Regions from separate parts of the Conexibacter stalactiti genome, predicted to be linked through region 2. Evidence: riboswitches for the same ligand, from Rfam matches in the RefSeq annotation. Region 2 holds a riboswitch; each other region holds the start of a gene.
What was found. Region 2 has a riboswitch for cyclic di-AMP ahead of R7226_RS19220 (peptidoglycan-binding domain-containing protein). Riboswitches for the same ligand answer to the same signal wherever they lie in the genome.
Positions count from the first base shown of each region.

Region 1: it holds a riboswitch for cyclic di-AMP, as region 2 does, so the genes downstream of both, R7226_RS06430 (M23 family metallopeptidase) here and R7226_RS19220 (peptidoglycan-binding domain-containing protein) in region 2, are expected to answer to the same signal.
Region 3: it holds a riboswitch for cyclic di-AMP, as region 2 does, so the genes downstream of both, R7226_RS29250 (NlpC/P60 family protein) here and R7226_RS19220 (peptidoglycan-binding domain-containing protein) in region 2, are expected to answer to the same signal.
Region 4: it holds a riboswitch for cyclic di-AMP, as region 2 does, so the genes downstream of both, R7226_RS08085 (hypothetical protein) here and R7226_RS19220 (peptidoglycan-binding domain-containing protein) in region 2, are expected to answer to the same signal.

Region 1 covers NZ_JAWSTH010000010.1:82,633-87,995, reverse strand. Annotated here, with positions in the region: gene guaA (glutamine-hydrolyzing GMP synthase) at 1-1,400, shown strand, start outside; gene R7226_RS06435 (hypothetical protein) at 1,428-1,625, opposite strand; gene R7226_RS06430 (M23 family metallopeptidase) at 1,654-2,958, opposite strand; cyclic di-AMP (ydaO/yuaA leader) riboswitch at 3,008-3,171, opposite strand; gene rplM (50S ribosomal protein L13) at 3,317-3,751, shown strand; gene rpsI (30S ribosomal protein S9) at 3,751-4,554, shown strand; gene glmM (phosphoglucosamine mutase) at 4,565-5,363, shown strand, end outside.
Region 2 covers NZ_JAWSTH010000057.1:6,251-11,613, reverse strand. Annotated here, with positions in the region: gene R7226_RS19230 (D-arabinono-1,4-lactone oxidase) at 35-1,348, shown strand; gene R7226_RS19225 (amino acid deaminase/aldolase) at 1,455-2,654, opposite strand; cyclic di-AMP (ydaO/yuaA leader) riboswitch at 2,845-3,012, shown strand; gene R7226_RS19220 (peptidoglycan-binding domain-containing protein) at 3,150-4,106, shown strand; gene R7226_RS19215 (acyl-CoA dehydrogenase family protein) at 4,183-5,337, shown strand.
Region 3 covers NZ_JAWSTH010000145.1:2,718-8,080, reverse strand. Annotated here, with positions in the region: gene pspAA (PspA-associated protein PspAA) at 1-232, opposite strand, end outside; gene R7226_RS29255 (PspA/IM30 family protein) at 229-1,017, opposite strand; gene R7226_RS29250 (NlpC/P60 family protein) at 1,107-1,790, opposite strand; cyclic di-AMP (ydaO/yuaA leader) riboswitch at 1,793-1,940, opposite strand; gene R7226_RS29245 (DUF3352 domain-containing protein) at 2,040-3,650, shown strand; gene R7226_RS29240 (cell wall-binding repeat-containing protein) at 3,712-4,905, shown strand; gene R7226_RS29235 (hypothetical protein) at 4,902-5,180, shown strand; gene R7226_RS29230 (hypothetical protein) at 5,321-5,363, shown strand, end outside.
Region 4 covers NZ_JAWSTH010000015.1:3,870-9,232, forward strand. Annotated here, with positions in the region: gene R7226_RS08070 (DNA polymerase III subunit alpha) at 1-1,895, shown strand, start outside; gene R7226_RS08075 (c-type cytochrome) at 1,966-2,463, shown strand; gene R7226_RS08080 (TraR/DksA C4-type zinc finger protein) at 2,594-2,938, shown strand; cyclic di-AMP (ydaO/yuaA leader) riboswitch at 3,122-3,262, shown strand; gene R7226_RS08085 (hypothetical protein) at 3,269-3,532, shown strand; gene R7226_RS08090 (carboxymuconolactone decarboxylase family protein) at 3,693-4,241, shown strand; gene R7226_RS08095 (winged helix-turn-helix transcriptional regulator) at 4,289-4,702, shown strand; gene R7226_RS08100 (glutamine synthetase family protein) at 4,753-5,363, shown strand, end outside.

The DNA of each region.
Region 1 (5,363 bases), on a different contig from region 2:
GCCTGATCCTCTCCGGCGGCCCCGCCTCCGTCTACGCGCCGGACGCGCCGAGACTGGAGAAGGAGCTGCTGGAGCTCGGCATCCCCGTGCTCGGCATCTGTTACGGCATGCAGCTGCTGACGACGGAGCTTGGCGGTGAGGTGCAGGGCGCCGAGGTCGGCGAGTTCGGCCGCTCGAGGCTGACGGTCACCGAGCCGGGCCGCCTGCTGGCCGGGCTGCCGGCCGAGCAGACCTGCTGGATGTCGCATCGCGACACGGTCTTCGCGCCGCCGCCGGGCTTCACCGCGCTCGCCTCCTCGACCGAGTCGCCGGTCGCGGCGCTGGAGTCGACCGAGCAGCAGATCTACGGGATCCAGTTCCATCCCGAGGTCGTCCACACGCCGTACGGCCAGGACATCATCACGCGCTTCCTGGAAGAGATCTGCGGCTGCGCGCGCACATGGTCGGCCAGCTCGGTGATCGACGACCAGCTGGAGAAGATCCGCACCCAGGTCGGCGACGGCCGCGTCATCTGCGCCCTCTCGGGCGGGGTCGACTCGTCGGTCGCCGCGCTGCTCGTGCACCGCGCGATCGGCGACCAGCTGACGTGCGTCTTCGTCGACCACGGCCTGATGCGCAAGAACGAGGGCGAGCAGGTCATCTCGGCCTTCCGCGACCACTACAAGGTCCCGCTCGTCGCCGTCGACGCCGAGGAGCGCTTCCTCGGCCGCCTCAGAGGGGTCACCGACCCGGAGGCGAAGCGCAAGGCGATCGGCGAGGAGTTCATCCGCGTCTTCGAGGAGGAGTCGGCCAAGCTCGCTGAGGGCGGCGCCAGATTCCTCGTCCAGGGCACGCTCTACTCGGACGTGATCGAGTCGGGCGGCGGTACCGGCGCGGCGACGATCAAGTCGCACCACAACGTCGGCGGCCTCCCGGACGACCTCCAGTTCGAGCTGGTCGAGCCGCTGCGCGCGCTGTTCAAGGACGAGGTCCGCGCCGTCGGCGCCGAGCTCGGCCTGCCGGAGCGGCTTGTCTGGCGTCAGCCGTTCCCCGGCCCGGGTCTCGCGATCCGCGTCGTCGGCGGCGAGGCGACGAGAGCGCGTCTGGACACGCTCCGCGACGCTGACGCGATCCTCCAGGACGAGATCCGCAGAGCGGGCCTCTACCGCGAGCTGTGGCAGTCGTTCTGCGTCCTGCCCGACGTCAGAACCGTCGGCGTCCAGGGCGACGAGCGCACCTACGGCTACGTCGTCGTGATCCGCGCGGTCACCAGCGACGACGCGATGACGGCCGACTGGGCGCGGCTGCCGTACGACCTGCTGGAGCAGATCGCCTCGCGCATGATCAACGAGATCCGCGAGGTCAACCGGGTCGTGCTCGACATCACGAGCAAGCCGCCCGGCACCATCGAATGGGAGTAGCGCGCCCCGCGAGGGGCGCGCTGCGCGCTATCTGTTGAGGGGCTTGCCGCGCTCGTCGCGCGGCACGTCCTCGGGCTGCGGCGACTCGCCGTCGAGGTAGCCGCCCGGCCGCTTGCGACCTTCCGGGTGGAAGGTCGAGATCAGCAGCACGATCACGGCGAGCGCAACGACGGCCAGCCCCACCCAAGCGAGGATGCCCGTCGCGGTTCCGTCGAGGTCGGTCACAGGACCAGAGTAGAGCGTCCGGCGAACATCAGCCGGCTGCCGCCCACGTCTTCAGCGTCGCGAGCGGGTCGCTGGGGCTGCCGCCCGAGTACCAGCCCGGCGCGCTCCAGATCTCGAAGTGCAGGTGACACGCGGAGGCGCTGCCGGTGTCGCCGGCGTAGCCGAGCAGCTGGCCGGTCGCGACGCGCTGGCCTCTGCTGACGACCGCGGGCGCGCGGAAGTGGGCGTACATGTGGTCGTCGCCGGAGGCGGTCGAGCCGATCACGACGTAGTTGCCGGCGTTGCCGTGGTACGCCTTCTGCTTGATCACGCCGCCCTGCGCGGCGACGATCGGCGTGCCGCACTTGGCCATCACGTCCTGGCCCTCGTGCGAGTGGCCGCTGCGGCCGGCGCCGAAGCGCGCGGCGCTCTGGCCGAAGTTGTACGTCCCCTGCACGGGGAAGACGGCGCCGACGAAGGTGAAGCCGCCGATCCGCTGCGAGCCGGTGGGGGCGGGGGAGCCGCCCTGCGGCGCCGCGCCGCCGGCGACCGCGCCGCTGTCGGCGGAGAAGACGGTGCGGGCGCTGGCGTCGGTGCTGACCGAGACGCGCACGTCATATCTGCCGTCGAGCGCGAGCGCGCCGGCGCTGTTGCCGCGGCCCTCCCACGTCAGCGTCTGCTGCTGCTCGGGCGCGGCGGTGCGCGTGTCGCTGAAGACGGAGAGGCCGTCGTCGCTGCGCACCACGTCGATTCGGACGGCGACGGGCGCGCCCGCGTGCGAGATGTAGGCGACCTGCGCGGCGGAGACGCCCTTGCCGGCTCTGCTGGTCGAGATGCCCGCGTCGAGCTGAGCGATCCCGGCGACTGGCGCGAGCACCGGGGCGGGCAGCGTTGCCGAGACGCTGGAGGCGGCCTTGACGACGCGGATCGAGACGGTCTTCGACTGCGAGGCGACGCCGGCTGCGGTCGCGACGACGACCTGGCCGCTCTTGGCGGTGCTGGGGACCTTCACGTCCAGCTGCGTCGCGCTCTTCCCGCTGACGCGCACGCGCGCGTCGTCCTTGGAGCCGCGGCCGCCGAGGAAGACGACGGCGCTGGCGCCGTCGAGCTGCTGGCCGGAGAGCGAGACCGTCCCGCCGCGCTCGACGGTGCCGGGCGCGGGACAGCCGGCTCTGCACGCGATCGCGGCGATCGACGGCTGCGCGGCGGTGGCCGGCGCGCTCTCGGAGAGGGGAGCCGCGGCGGGCGCGGAGGGGACGGTGGCGGCGCCGCCGGCCTGCGCGAAGGCGGCGGGTGCGGCGGCGGTGGCGACGACGGCGGCCCCGAGGAGGGCGGCGGCGAAGGTCGTCTTCACGACAGGACGGGGTGTAGACGACCCCATTCCGGGCAGCATCGGGACGCGATGCCCCTTTCTTGACGGCCTACGGGGTTAGCTGACGGGCTCGCGCTGAAAGGGCCGCGCTACCGAGCGCCTGTGCTCGGATTCGCCCCAGCGGCGACGTCGGACGACGCCACCGCCATGGATCCCCCGCTCCCTCCGGCAAGAGGGATTCGGCAGGCTTATGGAACGCCGGCCAGTATACGGACGCCTCCGACGGACGCGACCCCGACCGAGCGCGCGTGCGCCCTCGGCAGACTCGCCCGACACGATCGCGTCGCGTTCTCTATAGTGCTCACCCCGCCGCGCCACGGTGCGCGGCCCTTTTCTTGCCATGAGAACTTACGTCGCCAATCCCACTGACCGCGAGCGCAATTGGCTCGTCGTGGACGCGAACGGGCAAACGCTCGGCCGCCTCGCGACGCAGATCGCCGATGCCCTCCGCGGCAAGCGCAAGCCCACCTACACCCCGCACGTCGACACTGGCGACTTCGTCGTCGTGATCAACGCCGAGAAGATCTCGGTGTCGGGCAACAAGCGGGCCGACAAGCGCTACTACCGGCACACCGGCTACCCCGGCGGCCTTCGCTCCCGCACGCTCGAGGAGATGCTCGAGCGGCGGCCGGAGGAAGTCATCCGCATCGCGGTCAAGGGCATGCTGCCTCGCAACCGCCTCGCGCGCAAGCAGCTGACGAAGCTGAAGGTGTACGCCGGTCCGGAGCACCCGCACGCAGCCCAGCAGCCGCAACCGATGGAGATCGAAGCCTAGTGTCCGACGTCGAGCAGCCTGAAGACGAGCAGCGCAACCCCGCGGGCGAGACGCCCGAGGAGCCCGTCGAGGCCGCCAGCGAGGCGCCTGAGCCCGCCGCCGAGGGCGAGCAGCCCGCTGCTGAGCAGCCCGCTGCTGAGCAGCCTGCTGCTGAGGAGCCCGCTGCCGACGAGGCTGCCGAGCAGCCCGTCGCCGAGTCCGGCGACGACGAGGCGGCCGAAGAGGAGATCCCGGAGACCCCGCGCGTCAAGCCGGAGATCCCCGGTGCCGACCTCGTGCCGGACATCGTGCTCGACGGCGAGGCGCGTGAGGAGGACGAGGACGAGGACGGCGAGACGACCGCTTCGGCCGATTCCGACTCTGACGAGGAGCAGGAGGCGCAGCCGATCGCCGACGCGGCGATCAGCCTCGCGTCCGGTGCTCGCTACACCGCCACCGGCAAGCGCAAGACGGCTGTCGCGCGCGTGATCCTGAAGCCGGGCACGGGCGAGTACACGATCAACGGCAAGCCGCTGAACGACTTCTTCCCGCGTCCGACGCTCCAGCGCAACATCCGCCAGCCGCTCGAAGCGGTCGGTTACGAGGAGCGCATGGACGTCATCGCCAAGATGCACGGCGGCGGTGTCTCGGCGCAGGCCGGCGCGCTGCGTCACGGCATCTCGCGCGCTCTGCTTCAGGCCGACCCGAACCTTCGTGGCGAACTGAAGAAGCGCGGCTTCCTCACGCGTGACCCGCGCGTGAAGGAGCGCAAGAAGGCTGGCCTCAAGAAGGCCCGCAAGCGCCCGCAGTTCTCGAAGCGCTAGTTTTCGCTTCATGGCTCGCCGGTTGTTCGGCACGGACGGTGTCCGGGGCGTCGCCGGCGAGTTCCTGTCGGCGGAGCTGACGTTGGGCCTCGCGCGCGCCGCCACGGCGCGCGCCGCCACGTCAGCTGCCGACGGTCGCCCGCGCGTGCTCGTGATCCGCGACACGCGCGAATCGGGCGAGATGCTCGAAGCGGCGGTCGCCGCGGGCGTCGCTGCCGCCGGCGGCGTCGCGCTGCTCGGCGGCGTGCTGCCGACGCCGGCCGCACCGCTGCTGATCGCCCGCTACGGCTTCGACCTCGGCGTCGTGCTGTCGGCGTCGCACAACCCCTTCGCCGACAACGGCGTGAAGTTCTTCGGCGCCGACGGCGACAAGCTCTCTGACGCCGTCGAGGAGGAGATCGAGGCGCTGCTCGACGGCGAGCCGGTGCAGCCCGATGAGCTCGGCGGCGTGCGCCAGCTGCACGGCACGCTCGACGATTACCTGCGCGAGCTGCACGTCCGCTTCGGCGGGCTTGACCTCGCCGGCAGACGGATCCTGCTCGACTGCGCCAACGGCGCCACGTACAAGGCCGCGCCGGAGATCTTCCGTCGCCTCGGCGCCCACGTCGACGTCCTCGCCGACACGCCTGACGGCCGCAACATCAACGCCGGCTGCGGCTCGACGCACCTCGACCAGCTCGCCGCGGCGATGCGCGCCGGCGACCACGACGCCGGCTTCGCCTTCGACGGCGACGGTGACCGCGTGCTGGCGGTCGACGGCGACGGCGCGGTCGTCGACGGAGACGAGCTGATCGCGCTCGCGGCGCTGC
Region 2 (5,363 bases):
GCGAAGCGGCACGTGGGCGGGGTACGCTGACCGCATGTGGCGCAACTGGGCAGGCGACGAGAGCTGCCGGCCGCGCGTGATCGAGCGGCCGGGCTCTGTCGCCGAGGTCGCCGCCGCGCTGGAACGGGCCGAGACGGCCGGGGAGCGGCTGCGGGTCGCGGGCTCCGGTCACTCCTTCACCGACGTCGCGTGCAGCGACGAGCGGCTGATGACGTTGGAGCGGATGGGCCGCGTGCTCGACGTCGACCGTGCGAGCGGGCTCGTGCGGGTCGAGGGCGGGATCACGCTGCGGGCGCTCAACGCTGAGCTGGCCGCTCACGGCCTCGCGCTCGAGAACCTCGGCGACATCGACGCGCAGACGGTCGCGGGCGCGATCTCGACCGCGACGCACGGGACCGGCGCGCGGCTGCCGAACCTCTCCGCGCAGGCGGAGGCGGTCGAGCTGGTGCTCGCCGACGGCAGCACGCGCCGCTTCGCCGCCACCGACGCCGACCGCGACCCCTACCTCGCCGCGCGCGTCGGGGTCGGCAGCCTCGGCGTCATCAGCGCCGTGACGCTGCGCTGCGTCCCCGCCTTCACGCTCCATGGCGTCGACGCCCCGGCGCCGCTGGCGGAGACGCTGGAGCGGCTGGATCAGCACGGCGCCGCCAACGACCACTTCGAGTTCTACGTCTTCCCGTACGCGCGCACGGCGCTGACACGCACCAACAACCGCGTCGAGGCGCCGCCGCGGCCGCGCTCGCCGCGCCGCGCGTGGGCCGAGGACGTGCTGCTGACCAACCACGCCTTCCATGCCTTCTGCCTCGCCGGGCGGGCGGCCCCGCCGCTGATCCCGGCGCTCAACCGGATCGTCACGCGCGTCGCCGGCAGCAGCGAGAAGACCGACCGCAGCGACCGTGTGTTCGCGACGAGACGGCTCGTGCGTTTCACCGAGATGGAGTACGCGCTCCCGCGCGAGCAGACCGCGGCGGCGCTGCGGCGCGTGCTGGCGCTGATCGAGCAGCGCAGGCTGGCCGTCCCGTTCCCGATCGAGGTGCGGCTGGTCGCCCCCGACGACGCGCTGCTGAGCCCCGTGCACGGCCGCGAGAGCGGCTACATCGCCGTCCACATGTTCCGCGGGATGGAATGGCGGCCGTACTTCCGCGCCGTCGAGCAGATCATGGACGAGCACGATGGCCGTCCGCACTGGGGCAAGCGCCACTTCCAGACCGCGGCGACGCTGCGCCCCCGCTATCCCGCCTGGGATCGCTTCCAGGCGGTGCGGGGCCGGCTCGACCCGGCCGGCCGCTTCGGGAATATGTACACCGACCGCGTCCTCGGTCCGGTCGGGACGCCGATCGCGGCGTAACGCTCCTCAACCCGCTGGCAGCTGGCCGATCGCGGTTTGATGCCTCAGGGTCGAGTCGAGGGTGAGAGTCGCCCGTCAGGTGCCGCCCCGGAGGCGACATAACGTCTCAGAGGAAGCTCTGGCCCTCGCCACGGTAGGTCGGCACCGTCTCGACCACGTGCTCGCCCTCGATCAGGTGCAGCTCCGCGAACCGCTCGCACATCTCGCCGGCCTTCGCGTGGCGGAACCAGACGCGGTCGCCGACGCGCAGGCTGCCGGCGGCGGCGCCCAGCAGCGGCGTCTGCACCTCGCCGGCGCCCTCCTGGCTGTCGAGCTTCAACCCCGCCGGCAGCAGCGGCCGCGGCAGCCGTGCGCGGTCGGCCGGACCGGAGGCGAGGTAGCCGCCGCCGAGCGCCGTCGCGACGTGCCGACCGGGCCGGCGCACGACCGGCAGCGCGAACAGCGCCGCCGGCAGCGGCGAGAAGCGCGTGTAGGCGTCGAACAGCGTCGGGCCGTACAGGCCCGATCCGGCCGCGATCTCCGTCACGGCGGGCTCCGCCGCGGTCGTCTCGATGCTGCCGGTGCCGCCGCCGTTGACGAACTCCAGCGGCGCCACCGCCTCCACGGCCGCGACGATCGCGGCACGCCGCTGCGCCAGCTCGCGCACCGAGGCGCGCTGCATCGCCCGCACCGCGACCCCTCTCAGCGGATTTCCGGGCGGCCGGTCGCCGACGCCCGCGATCTGCGACTCGTAGGCCATGATCCCGACCAGCCTGAAGGCCGGCCGTGCGACGATCGCCCGCGCCAGCGCCGCCGCCTGGGCCGGCGTGTGCAGCGGTGAGCGCTTGGCGCCGATGCGGATCCGCCCGCGCAGCGGCCGCCAGCCGGCGTCGGCGTCGATGCAGAGGCGGATCGGGCCAGCCCCGCCGACCGCGCGCTCGATCAGCTCCAGCTGGGCGAGATCGTCGACCATCAGCGCGATCCCGCCGTCGTCAGCCCGGCTCGCCAGCGCCCGCAGGGCGGCACGGTCGACCGTCGGGTAGGCGACGACGAGGTCGCGCAGGCCGTGGTCGGCGAGCCACAGCGCCTCCGGCAGCGTGAACGCCAGCGTGCCCTGGAAGCCGGGATCGGAGGCGAGCGTCCGCTCCAGCAGCGCACGGCAGCGGATCGACTTGCTCGCGAGCCGGATCGGCCGCCCGCCGGCCCGTCGCAGCAGGTCGCGGGCATTGGCGCCGTACGCGTCGAGGTCGACGGCGGCGAACGGCGGGTCGAGCGCGGCGGTCGCGCGATCGAGCCGCGCCAGCTGCTGCTCGGGGGAGGCTGCCACGGCCCGGCACGATAGCGCCCGGGCGCCCGGTTGGCTCCATAAACCGTTTTTCCAGGGCGTCATAAACGGCGGTTTCAAAGGTCACCGCTTCATAACGCGCGCCTACGCGCGCGATGCGTCCAGTTTCAGCTGGTCGGATCCATAACCGGTCGACATCGCTCCGCAGCCCTTGCTAGCCTGCTCGCGTCGTTCAAGAACCCAGCCGAATCCCCAGCGTCGCAACCGCCGGGGAGCGGGGGAACCAAAGAGTCCGCCTTCAACAGGACTCAGGGGCGAATCGTCGTAAGGGATACGACGTAGCGCTGCTCTTTCTGCGCGAGCCCGTCAGCTAACCCCGCAGGCGCCCGAAAGAGAAGGGGTTGCACCTTGTCGTTCACTGCTGTGCTGTCTGCCAAACGCATGTCTGCGACCGTTGTCGCGGCAGCGGCAGCCGCGCTGCTCATCTCGTCTACAGCGTCGGGCGCCGCGCTCGGTAGACGTACGCTCACGCAGGGCATGAGCGGCCAGGACGTCCGCGTCCTCCAAGACTTCCTCACCAGAGCCGGCTTCTCGACGCCCGTCGGCGGCGACTTCGGTCCGATCACGTTCGGCAACGTCAAGAAGTTCGAGAAGAGAAACGGCCTCGCGGTCGACGGCGTCGTCGACGCCGACTTCGTCGCGAAGCTGCGCGCGATCGCCGACCCGAAGGGCGCGAGAACGACCACCGCGCCCGGCGCGACGGACACGACCACCATCGCCGCGCCGACCACCACCACCGCGCCCAAGGGCCGCGTCGGCCGCACGCTCGGCGCCCGCGTCCTGAAGAAGGGCATGAGCGGCCAGGACGTGCGCGTGCTGCAGGACTACCTCGGCCGCGCCGGTTTCACGGCCGGGATCGACGGTTCCTTTGGCCCCGGCACGCTGCGCCTCGTCAAGCGCTTCCAGCAGGCGCAGGAGCTGCCCGTCACCGGCGTCGTCGACGCGACCACGGTCGCCTCGCTGCGCAGAATCGGGGACACCACCAGCGCCGGCGGCGCCGACTTCGATATGACGACGGTCGCCGCGCCGGTCGGCAGAGCGAAGCTGCTCTCCAACGGCCTCGCCGTCGCTCCGTCCGACGCTCCGCAGGTCGTCAAGGACGTGATCGCGGCCGGCAACGAGATCGCGACCAAGCCGTACGTCTACGGCGGCGGTCACGGCAAGTGGCAGGATCGCGGTTACGACTGCTCCGGCTCGGTCAGCTACGCGCTCCACTTCGCCGGTCTGCTGGAGGAGTCGATGCCCTCCGGCAGCTTCAACAACTGGGAAGAGTCGGGCAGAGGTCAGTGGATCACGACCTACTCCCACGGCAGCCACATGTACATGGTGGTCGCCGGGCTCCGCTTCGACACCAGCGGCGCTGACCCGTCGCGCTGGCAGACCGAGACGCGCTCCTCGAGTGGCTTCACGGCTCGCCACCCCGCCGGGCTCTGAGACAGCCTGCTCAGGCGATAGGCGACAGTTCACGTATCGGGGGCCTCCACGGGAGGCCCTCAGTACGATCGGCTGCATGTCCGCACTTGCCGATGCCTACGCCCTCTCCGACGAGCAACGCGACTTTCGCGACACGATCCGGAAGGTCGCCCAGGAGCGCGTGGCACCGCGCGCCGCAGAGATCGACGCGAAGGCCGAATACCCGTGGGACCTGCGGGAGCTGTTCGCCGAGCTGAACCTGTTCGGTCTGCCCTTCGAGCCTGAGCACGGCGGCACCGGCACGGGTGTCCTGATGCTCAACATCGCCGTCGAGGAGATCGCGAAGGCCTGCGCCTCGACCGCGCTGATGCTGATGGTGCAAGAGCTCGGCACGCTCCCGATCAAGCTGTTCGGCAGCGACGAGCTGAAGGAGCGCTTCCTGCCGAAGTGCGCGACCGGCGAGTGGACTCCCGCCTTCGCGCTGTCGGAGCCGGAGGCCGGCTCCGATCCGGGCGGCATGATCACGAAGGCCGTCCGCGACGGCGACGAGTGGATCGTCACCGGCACGAAGAACTGGATCTCGAACCTCGGCGTCGCCGACTTCTACATCGTCTTCGCCGTCACCGACCCGACGGCCGGCCACTCGAAGGGCATCAGCGCCTTCGTCGTCGAGAGAACCCGCCCCGGCTTCTCCGTCGGCAACTACGAGCACAAGCTCGGCATCAAGGGCAGCCCGACCGGCCAGCCGATCTTCGACGAGGTGCGGATCCCGGCCGGGAACCTGATCGGCGAGGTCAACAAGGGCATGCATGTCGCGCTCGGGACGCTCGACTACTCGCGTCTCGGCGTCGCCGCGCAGGCGCTCGGCATCGCCCAGGGTGCGACCGACTACGCCGCCGCCTACGCGCGCGAGCGCAGACAGTTCGGCAAGTCGATCAACCAGTTCCAGGGGATCCAGTTCAAGCTCGCCGACATGGAGACGCAGACGGCCGCCGGCCGCGAGCTGCTCTACCAGGCCTGTGCGAAGGCCGATCGCGGCGACGCCGACCGCGGCAAGTACTCCGCGATGGCCAAGCTCTTCAACTCCGACAACGCGATGCGCGTGACGGTCGAGGCGGTCCAGATCCTCGGCGGCTACGGCTACGTCAACGAGTACCCCGTCGAGCGGATGCTGCGTGACGCGAAGATCACGCAGATCTACGAGGGCACGAACGAGATTCAGCGCGTCGTCATCGCCCGCTCACTCCGGTAACACGCACTCGTCGCGACCGGCTACCG
Region 3 (5,363 bases), on a different contig from region 2:
CGTAGGAGGTGTCCGCCGGCGGGACGATCACGTCGGAGCCGTGCAGCTCGTCCGCGGCGAGCGGTGTGCCCTCGCCGCGGATCAGCTCGACGATCTGCGCGAACAGCGCGAGGAACTTCGGCTCGTCCTCGGCCTCGGCCGCGGCGACCGCGTCGTTGTCGAGCTGGTTGAGGCGGTCAGCGACCTCGTCGGCCAGCTTGTACTGGCCCTCGCCCGAGATGCGGACGATCATGCCGGCTTCTCCGTGCCGGCCGGAGCGTCCCCGGCGGCCGTGTCGCCGGCGCCCAGCTCCGGCGCGGGCGCGCTGCCACCGCCGAGCTCGGCCTTCAGCTTCTCCAGCTCACTGTCGACCGCTCCGCCGGAACCGAGCTGCGCCAGCTGGCGGTCGATGTCGTCCGTGCCGTCGCCGAGCTGCGTCAGGTCGTCGAACGCCCCGGCCTTCTCGAGCTCGTCCATCGCACCCGCGCGGGCGCGCATGTTCTCGGTCTTGTCGAGCGCGCGCTGCATCGCGAGGCCGACGTCGGCCATCTCCTCGCCGACACCGGTCGCCGCCTCGGAGATCCGCACCTGCGCCTCGGCCGCGGAGTACTGCGCCTTGACGACTTCCTTCTTGGAGCGGAACGCCTCGATCTTCGACTGCAGCTTCGCCTGGTTGTCGATCATCGACTGCTGCTGCTGCTCGAGCTCGGCGATCTGCGTGTCGAGACCCTGCAGCTCGCCCTGGATCGCGGCCTTGCGCTCGAGCGCCGTGCGCGCGAGCGGCTCGTTGCCGGCCGCCAGCGCCTGACGCGCCTGCGTGTCGAGCTTGACGACCTGCTGCTCCATCTTCTGCGACTGCAGCTGAAGGCGCTTCTTGGACGTGACGACGTCCGCGAGCCCCTTCTTCACGTTCTGCAGCAGCTCCATCTGCTTCTGGTAGCTGTACTCCAGCGTCTCTGAAGGATCCTCTGCCTTGTCCAGCAGCTTCGAGATCTTCGACTTGACGACGGTGGAGAAGCGCCCGGACAGGCCGGCCATTCAGGATCCTCCTAGGACAGGGACGTGGATCAGAAGATCAAGCCTACCGAGCGAGGCTCGCCGCCGAAGGGCGGCGAACCGTACGGAGCTCAGAAGTTCTCGGGGTGGCGCGACTTGAAGCCGCGCGTGGAGTACTTGCCGGGCCGCCAGCGCGGGCCGGACTCGCCGGGACCGCTGGTGTCGAGCCGCAGGCCGGCGATCACGACGAAGGCGTGACCGGGGTTCGTGTAAACCGTGATCCACGTGCCTCTGCCGGATTCCTCCCACGACATGAAGCTGGAGGAGTCGAGCGGGCTGTCGAGCAGGCCGGCGCCGTTGAGCGCGTAGGAGACCGTTCCGGAGCAGTCGTAGCCGGCGGCGCGGAAGCTCTTGTGACCGCCGCCGTAGACGTACGGCTTGCCGAGCAGATCGTTGGCCGCCCAGACGGCCTCCTGCACCTCGACCGGAGCCGCCGCGGGGGCGTACGCGATGCCGTCTCTGAAGACGGCGCGGGAGCCCGGGACGGTCGGACGGGTGTCGGCCGGCGGGACGTAGTCGGCGCTGGCGCCGCCGCCGCTGCCGACAGGCGGAGCCGCCTCCTGCTCTTGCGCTTCTTGGACCTGCGGGGCGGCGGCAGGGGCCTTCTTCTTCTTGGCCGCCTTCTTGCCCTTGGGGGCTCTCGTCGTCGCCTCGCTCGTGACGCCAGCTCCGCCCGAGACCGCCGCGTTCGCCGCGGGGGCCCAGGTGGCCGTGACCGTCATGAGACCCAGCGCGACCAGGGTCCGTGCGCGCAACAGCTTCCTCTTTCGTCGGCCTCCGGGGTTAGCTGTCGGGCTGGCGCGGAAAGAGCCGGCGCCTCCCACGGATGTACCGCGGAATTAGCCCCAAACGACTTGGGTCCCCCGGTCCAGGGCTTCGGGCCCCGGATTCGGCGTTGGGCGGCATCCTAGGGATCGCTCCGGCGTTACGTCAACCCTGCGCGAATATGGAAATTCCCGCGTATTGCGGTCTGATGTCGTCGCGGGCCCCTAGGATTCCGCCGCATGTCCCTCTCTCATCTTCTCTTTAGGCGCCGGACGCGGCCGTTCGCCGCCGCGGTGCCGCTGCTGCTCGTGACCTGCACCCTGGCCGCCTGCGGCAGCGAGGAGGAGCAGAAGGCCGCCGCCCCCACCGACGGCCCCGCGACGCTCGCGCCGTCCAACGCGATCGCGTACGGCGAGGTGCTCGTGCGCCCCGAGGGCGACGTCGAGGAGGGGGTCCTCACCGCCGCGAGACGGATGCTGCGCGTGACCGATCCCGGCAGAGAGCTGCGGCGCCTGCTCGACGAGGGACTCGAGGAGACCGACAGAAACTTCTTCTCCGAGGAGATCGACCCGTTCCTCGGCGACTCGATCGGCGGCTTCCTGCTGATCGAGAACCCGGCCGAGGCGGAGTCGCCCGACGGCGCGGTGATCATCGAGGTCAGAGATCAGGCGGCGGCCGAGAGAGCGCTTGCGAGAGACGTCGACCCGGCCGACAGAAGAGCGACCTACGAGGGCGTCGAGTACACCGTCGACGCTGACGACGGCTCGGCCTACGGCTTCGTCGACGACTACCTCGTCGGCGGCACCGAGGAGGGCTTCAGAGCTGCGGTCGCCGCTTCCAGAGGCAGATCGCTGGCCGACGAGGAGCGCTTCACCGACGCTGCCGACGGGCTGCCCGAGGACCGCCTCGCGTGGGGCTACGCGGAGCCGCGCATGATCGTCGAGCTGCTGAGAGAGCAGGCGCTCGCCGATCCCGAGCTGAGAGGCGCGCTCGAGGGCCAGGAGGAGCAGCTCGACAGAGCGCTCGGCAGCGAGCCGATCACGATGGCGCTGACCGCGCGCGCCGATCAGGTCGTCTTCGAGTTCGCCTCCGGCTCGGCCGAGCTGCCGACGGCCGGCGACAGCGCCGTCGCGCTCGGCGATCTGCCGGGCGAGGCGTGGGCCGCGCTGGCCGCGCCGCTGGACGGCGAGACGATCACCCAGCAGCTGAGACAGTCGGAGGTCTACGACATGGCCGCGACCGAGGTCCGCAACCTGCTCGGCCTCGACCTCGACGCCGACCTGCTGGGCTGGCTCGACGGCGTCGCCGCGTTCGTCGGCGGCACCTCGCTGACCGACGCCGCGGCCGGCATCGTGCTCGGCTCCAGCGACCCCGCCGCGACCGAGCGGGCGGTCGACGGGATCGAGCGCTTCGCCAAGCGCTCCGGGCTCTCGACGACGCCGACGACCGGCGGCGGCCACGGCTTCCAGCTGCACTTCCCGCAGGTCCCGCAGCCGCTGGCGCTGCTCGCCGACGGCGACAAGCTCGCGCTCGGCCTCGGCGTCGCATCCGCGCGCGAGGCGCTCGATCCGGAGTCGCCGCTGTCGGAGACCGAGCCGGGCAAGTCGGCGATCGAGTCGCTCGGCGACGGCTACGAGGCCGGCTTCCTGCTCGTGCCGGGGCCGCTGATGTCGCTGCTGGAGGGCTTCGGCGTCGATCAGGATCCGGACTTCGCCGAGATCCGCAGCTACGTCTCGGCGTACAGATCGATCGTCGCCGGCACCAAGCAGGACGGCGATCGCGTCTCCGCGAAGCTCGTGCTCAACCTGCAGGACCCCGACGACGACGCGGGCGACGACACGACGCCGTGACGCGGGCGCTTCACAATTGATCGACTCGGTCCGGCGAGCGGCGGGCTATGGTGCGGGGCCGATGTTGCGCCGCCGCCTCGCCCTCGCCGGACTGCTGTTGTCACTGACGACCGGACTCGCCGCCTGCGGCGGCGGTGACGACGACGGCGGCAAGACGACCACGATCGTCACGCCGCAGATCGGCTCCAGCGGCGACGAGCCGGAGGCTGTGCAGCAACTCGGCTTCCCCGGCTTCGCGACGAAGAACACGACGCGCGTCGGCGGCTCGGACTCGATCGCCAGCGCCGCCGCCGCGGCCCGCGCCGTCTACCCCGGCGGCGCGCCCAACACGCAGCCGCCGGCGGTCGCGGTCGTCGACCAGGACTCGTGGCAGGCCGGCCTGGCCGCCGCGGTGCTGATGAGCAGACCGCTGCGGGCGCCGATCCTCCTGAGCGACGGCAGATCGCTGCCGGAGGCGAGCGAGGAGGCGCTGAGAGCGCTCGCGCCGACCGGCGTCAGCCCGCTCGGCGGGATGCAGGTCGTGCGCGTCGGCTCCGACACGCCGGCGCCGGCCGGCTTCCGCTCGACGACGATCGAGGGCGACGACCCGGCGGCGCTGGCGGCTGCCGTCGACAGATTCCAGTCGGCCGCCTCCGGCAGAGCGACGAAGACGGTGATGGTCGTCTCCAGCGAGGACCCCGCCTTCGCGATGCCGGCGGCCGCCTACGCCGCCAAGAGCGGCACGCCGATCCTGTTCGTCAGCAGAGACACGATCCCGGGCGCGACCTTCGCCGCGCTGCAGGCGCACGGCAGACCGCGGATGTACCTGCTCGGGCCTGAGACGGTGATCAGCGCGAGAGTCGAGAGAGCGCTGAGAGGGCTCGGGAGAGTCACGCGCATCTCCGGCGAGGATGCCGTCAGAAACGCGATCGCCTTCGCGCGGTACAGCGACGGCAGCTTCGGCTGGGGCGTCGTCGACCCCGGTCACGGGCTCGTCTTCGCCAACGACAGACGCCCGGCCGACGCCGCCGCCGCGGCGCCGTTGTCGGCGAGCGGCACCTACGGACCGCTGCTGCTGCTCGACGACGCGACGACCCTGCCGCTGCCGCTGGGCGAGTACCTGCTGGACATCCAACCGGGCTACGAACGCGATCCGGTCCGCGGCGTTTACAATCACGCCTGGCTGATCGGCGACGAGGCGGCGATAACGCTTCCGGTCCAGTCGCGCATCGACAGCCTCCTGGAGATCTCCCCCGTCAGAACGAGCGCGCCGTGAGCAGATTCGAGCATCCTGACCGCCTGCGCCCCGGGCGCGAGGTCACCGTCGACGACGTCCGTCAGCTGATGGGCGCCTCCACCCCGCATTTCGCGCTGCAGCTGCGCGAGCGGATCCGCCGGCTGATCAGAGGCCTCCCGGCCGATCACCCGGCCCGCGTCGAGGGCGAGCGTGAGATCGCGCGCCTCGAGGGCATCGCCTTCCACGGCGAGGTCCGCGGCACCCCGGCCCAGCCGGGCATGAAGACGCTCGCCAGCGTCGACGACGCGGCGTAGGCGTTCGTCACAGCAGTCGCGCGGTCGCGCGCGGGTTTACGGCCTCCGTCGCGCCTGCCAGCAGCCGTTTCGCGACCACTTCGCAAATTTCGCGCCGACTGCGGGTGTCGGCACTTCGCGGTACCGCATAGTGGCTCGCGATGCCGGCGCCGCTCGATCCTCTCGTCGCCCCCAGTCAGCTCG
Region 4 (5,363 bases), on a different contig from region 2:
GGCTGGCGCGGCTGGCCGAGCAGGCGCACGGCCTGCCGCGCCACCTCTCGCAGCACTCGGGCGGGATGGTCGTCGCGACGCGTCCGCTGAGCGACTGCTGCCCGATCGTCCCGGCCGCGATGGAGGGGCGCCAGATGGTCCAGTGGGACAAGGACTCGTGCGCCGACGCCGGCTTCCTCAAGATCGACCTGCTCGGGCTCGGGATGCTGTCGGCGGTCGAGCGCGCGGTCGAGTCGATCGCGGCGACGCGCGGCGAGCGGATCGACCTCTCGCGCATCCCCTACGACGACAGCGCGACCTACGAGGCGATCCAGAACGCCGAGACGACCGGCGTCTTCCAGATCGAGAGCCGCGCGCAGATGGCGTCGCTGCGGCGCACACGGCCGTCGAACCTGAAGGAGCTGACGATCCAGGTCGCGATCGTGCGGCCGGGGCCGATCCAGGGCGGGGCGGTCAACCCCTACATCGAGCGCCGCCAGCGGGAGCGGATCGACCCCTCCTTCAAGGTTCCCTACGACCATCCCTCGCTCGTCGGACCGCTGAGAGAGACGCTCGGCACGATCATCTTCCAGGACCAGGTGATCGAGGTGGCGATGGCCTTCGCCGGCTTCTCCGCCGGCGAGGCGGAGGGGCTGCGGCGGGCGATGAGCCGCAAGCGCTCGGAGGCGGCGATCGAGGCCCATCACTGCAGGTTCGTCGAGGGCGCGCTGGCGACCCACGACGACGTGACGCCGGAGCTGGCCGAGCGCGTCTTCCAGATGGTGCGCGGCTTCTCCGGCTTCGGCTTCCCGAAGGCGCACGGGGCGGCCTTCGGCCTGCTCGCCTACCAGTCGACGTGGCTGCGCGTCCACCATCCGGCCGAGTTCCTCTGCGCGCTGCTGAACGAGCAGCCGATGGGCTTCTACCCGCCCGACGCGCTCGTGCACGAGGCGCAGCGGCGCGGGATCGAGGTGCTCGCGCCGGAGATCAACGCGAGCGAGACCGAGTGCACCTCCCACACCGGGGACGACGGGAAGGTGCGCGTTCGGATCGGCCTCGGCTACGTGCGCGGCGTGCAGCCGCACGACGCCGAGGCGCTCGTCGCCGCGCGCCGGGCCGGCGGGCCGTTCCGCGAGGTCGCCGACCTCGCTGCGCGCGCAGGCGCCGGTCGCCCTGCGCTGGAGGCGCTCGCCTGGTCGGGCGCCTGCGACGTGCTCGCCGGCGGCGATCGCCGCGTCGCGCTGTGGCGGCTCGGCGTCGCGGTGCCCGGCCGCCGCGTGCCGGGCGGCACGCAGCTGGCGCTCCCGCTGGAGCTGCCGGGGGCGCCGGAGCTGCGCCAGCTCGGCGCCTGGGACGGGATGCTCGCCGACTACGACACGACCGGGCTGACCGCGCGCGCCCACCCGCTGAGACTGCTGCGCCCGCGGCTGCCGCGCGATGTCGTCACCAGCCGCGAGCTGGCGTCGCTGCCGCACGGCGCGACGGTCAAGCTCGGTGGGATGGTCGTCGCGCGGCAGCGGCCGGGCACCGCGCGCGGGATCGTCTTCCTGCTGGTCGAGGACGAGCACGGCACCGTCAACCTCGTCGTGCGGCCGGAGCTGTACGAGACCAGACGCCTGACCGTCCGCACCGAGCCGCTGGTGCTGGTGGAGGGGACGCTGGAGCGGCTGCCGGCGGCCGGCGGCGGCATCAGCATCCTGCTGGCGCGGATCGCTCCGCTCGACATACCGGACGCGCGCATGGGCAAGGTGATCGCGAAGGACTTCTCGCCGCTCGACGAGGCCGAGCGCCACGCGATCGAGCAGCACGAGCAGCAGCGCGCGGCGGCCGGCGGCGGCTCCGCGCGCGACTTCCGCGGCGTCGCGCCTGAGACGATGAACTTCGGCCGGGGGCGCAGCCGCAATCGCAGCCGCTGAGAGCGCGCGCTGACGCGACACAACAGTTCGCCCTTCCATTCCATGGTGGGTTCCGGATAGGGTCGCTCCGATGCTCGCAACCGTGGTGTTTCTCGCGTTCTGGGTGGTCGTCGGACTCGGGCTCTTCTTCCTCGCCGTGCGCGGAGGCCCGCGCGGCGTGCGCGCGACGCTCCAGTCGCAGAAGCCCGGCGCCCGCACCTTCGCCGTCATCGCCTTCACCGTCTTCTACGTCGCTGTCGGGATCGCCGTCCCGGCGCTGTTCATATTCGGCGACCGCGACAGCGCCGACGCCCACATAAACGGGACGACGATCGAGCTGACGAAGCAGGAGGAGGAGGGGCGGGCGCTGTTCGGCACCGGCTGCGCGAACTGCCACACGCTCGCCGCCGCCGAGGCCGTCGGCAAGGTCGGTCCGAACCTCGACGTGCTCAAGCCGCCGCAGGAGCTGACCTACGACGCGATCGTCAGAGGCCGCCAGCGCGGCGGCGGCACGATGCCCGCCGGCATCTACTCCGGCGCCGAGGCCGAGGCCGTCGCCGCCTTCGTCGGCGCGACCGCCGGCCGCTGACGCCCGCGCGGCGGCCGCCTCGCGGCCGCGCGTGCGCCCTGCCGCGAGTGCGCACACCGCGCGTGTGTCACACCGCGAGTGCGTCGCACCGCGCGTGCGTCCTGCCGCGCGCGCGGGTACCCTCGCCGACATGGACACCGCGCATGCCCGTGAGCTGCTGGCCCGCGAACGCGCTCGCGTCGAGCGCGAGCTGGCCGGCCTGATCCCGCCCGGCGGCGAGAAGCAGGAGCTGACGCACCTCGACCAGCATCTCGCCGACGGTGGAACGGAGCTGTTCGAGCGGGAGCGCGACGCCGGCTTCGTCGAGCAGCTGCGCGAGGAGCTGGCGGCGATCGAACGCGCCGAACAGCGCCTCGCCGACGGCAGCTACGGCCGCTCGGTGCAGAGCGGCGAGCCGATCCCCGACGCGCGCCTCGAAGCGGTCCCGTGGGCGGAGCGGACCGTCGCCGAACAGGCCGCCTACGAGCGCAGCTGAGCGGCCGGCGCCAGGTGCCTCGCGCGCCGCTTGGCCGCGCGCGCACGCGCCACCGCCGCGTCATCGGCGCCCGTGCAGCCCGCTTGAGGCCGCGTGCCACAAGAAGCCCGCATTTTCCGACCGAGGCTTTCCATAAGATCCACCGGATGCAGGTCAGAATCTGCAAGCCGTTGGTAGGATCGCCGTGTCATACCGCTGAATTCCCGTCTGCCGCACGGGAAGCGGGGGACCCACGACAACGGGGCGAATCGCGCGTCCGCGCATAGCGCCGCTCTTTCGGTGCGAGCCCGTCAGCTAACCCCGCAAGCTCGAGAAAGAGGACCGACAGAGATGCCAACCGCAGAGGCGCCGTCACGCGCCGGTCGCAGCGCGAGCCAGCAGGGCGAGCGCCGCACGATCGTCATCAGGGGCCAGGTCGCGCCGCCGCCGACCCGCCGTCATGACTACGAGTACGAGACGACCGCGCGTCGTCATCGCCCCCGTCGCGCGAGCGAGCGGATCGCCGGAAGCCGTCCCGACCGTGCCGCGATGTACGCGGTGCTGATGGGCGTCTTCCTGATCCTCGTCGCCATCCTCACCGCCTCCGGCGCCTGACAAACGCGCTGGCCGTGGAGCCGGCGCGACAAGGGGCGAGCGCAATCGGCCGTCCGCCCCCATAGCCGGCGCAAAAGGAACCGTGAGCCTGGGTTTAGGTCCCGCTCGTATAAGGGGGGCGAGAACCTCTACGACCCGGGTGCGCGCCATGAAGACTCCGATGAGTCGGTTCCAGATCCACGACGACCTCACAGCACCGGAAGGCTCGGTCCCTGTCCTGCGCGGCGCCCTGGCGACCGGCGGCCAACTGCCCAACTTCGTCGGCGCCCTCGCCGGCTCCCCGGCCGCCCTGCGCGGCTACGCGCGCTTTCGCAGCGAGCTGCGTCACGGCCACCTCTCCGCCGCCACGCTGGAGCGGATCGCGCTCGCGGTCGCGGAGGAGCGCGGCTCACAGCCCGGCATAGCGATGCATTCGCGTGCCGCCCGCGCCGCCGGCCTCGGTCTCGACGAGGTCGCGCTGGCACGCGACTTCGACTCCGGCGACGCGAAGGAGGCGGCGCTGCTGCGCTACCTGCGCGCGCTCGTCGTCGACGGCAGACCGCCGCTGCACCTGCACGAGGAGGCGCGCGAGCTGGGCTGGGAGGACGAGGAGATCCTCGAGGCGATCGCGACCGTCGCGCTCGAATCGCTCGCGGCGATGGTCAACGTCGCCGGCGAGGTGCCGGTCGACGGCTCGATCGAGCAGTCGCGCACGCTGCGCGCCGCCTGACATCGCCCGCATGGCCAGGGGGCCGATGCGGGCGTAAGCTGTGCTCGATGGCGGTCGAGCAGGCATCGGAGCGGAACGCGGCATGCGCCGCCGGCGACCCCGCCGGTGCCGACAGCGCCGCCGACGCCTGCTGCCCGCACTACCACGAGGCGATCGAGTTCCTCGGCAAGCGCTGGACCGGCGCGATCGTGCGCGTGCTGATGAACCGCTCGCCGCAGCGCTTCAGCGAGATCGCCAACGCCGTCCCGGAGCTGTCGGACCGGCTGCTGTCGGAGCGGATGAAGGAGCTGGAGGCGCGCGGCGTCGTCGCGCGCACCGTCTCGCCGCCCCCGCCGGCGCCCCCGACCCGGGTCGAGTACGCGCTCACGCCGATGGGACGCGAGCTGGAGCCGGCGCTGGCCGCGCTGGAGTCGTGGGCCCAACGCTGGCTGCCCGGCTGTGCCGACGCCCCGTCGCGGTAGGCTCCAATTCCCGTCGCCACGCCCGAAATTGACCCCAGGAGCCCTTCGACATGACTGACGCCGCGCCGCCGCTTACCCCTGACGACGTGCTGCGTCTCGTGCAGGAGCGCGACATCCGCTTCATCCGCCTCTGGTTCACCGACATCCTCGGTCAGCTGAAGGCGTTCTCGATCAACACCAGCGAGCTGTCCGACGCCTTCGAGGGCGGGATGGGCTTCGACGGCTCCTCGATCACCGGCTTCAACGCCGTCGAGGAGTCGGACATGATCGCGCTGCCCGACGCCTCGACCTTCGCCTCGCTGCCGTGGCGGCCGGAGGAGCAGGGCGTCGCGCGCATGTACTGCGACATCAAGACGCCTGAGCAGACGCCGTACGAGGGCGACCCGCGCCACGTGCTGCGGCGCGCGCTCGACCGTGCGAAGGCGATGGGCTTCGACGACTTCATGGTCGGCCCCGAGCTGGAGTACTTCTACTTCAGAGACGCGAGGGACCCGACGCCGATCGACGAGGGCGGCTACTTCGACCTCACGACGCTCGACGCCGGCTCCGACCTGCGCCGCGAGACCGTGCTCGCGCTCGAGCAGCTCGGCATCCACGTCGAGTACACCCATCACGAGGTCGGTCCCTCGCAGCACGAGATCGACATGCGCTACGCCTCGGC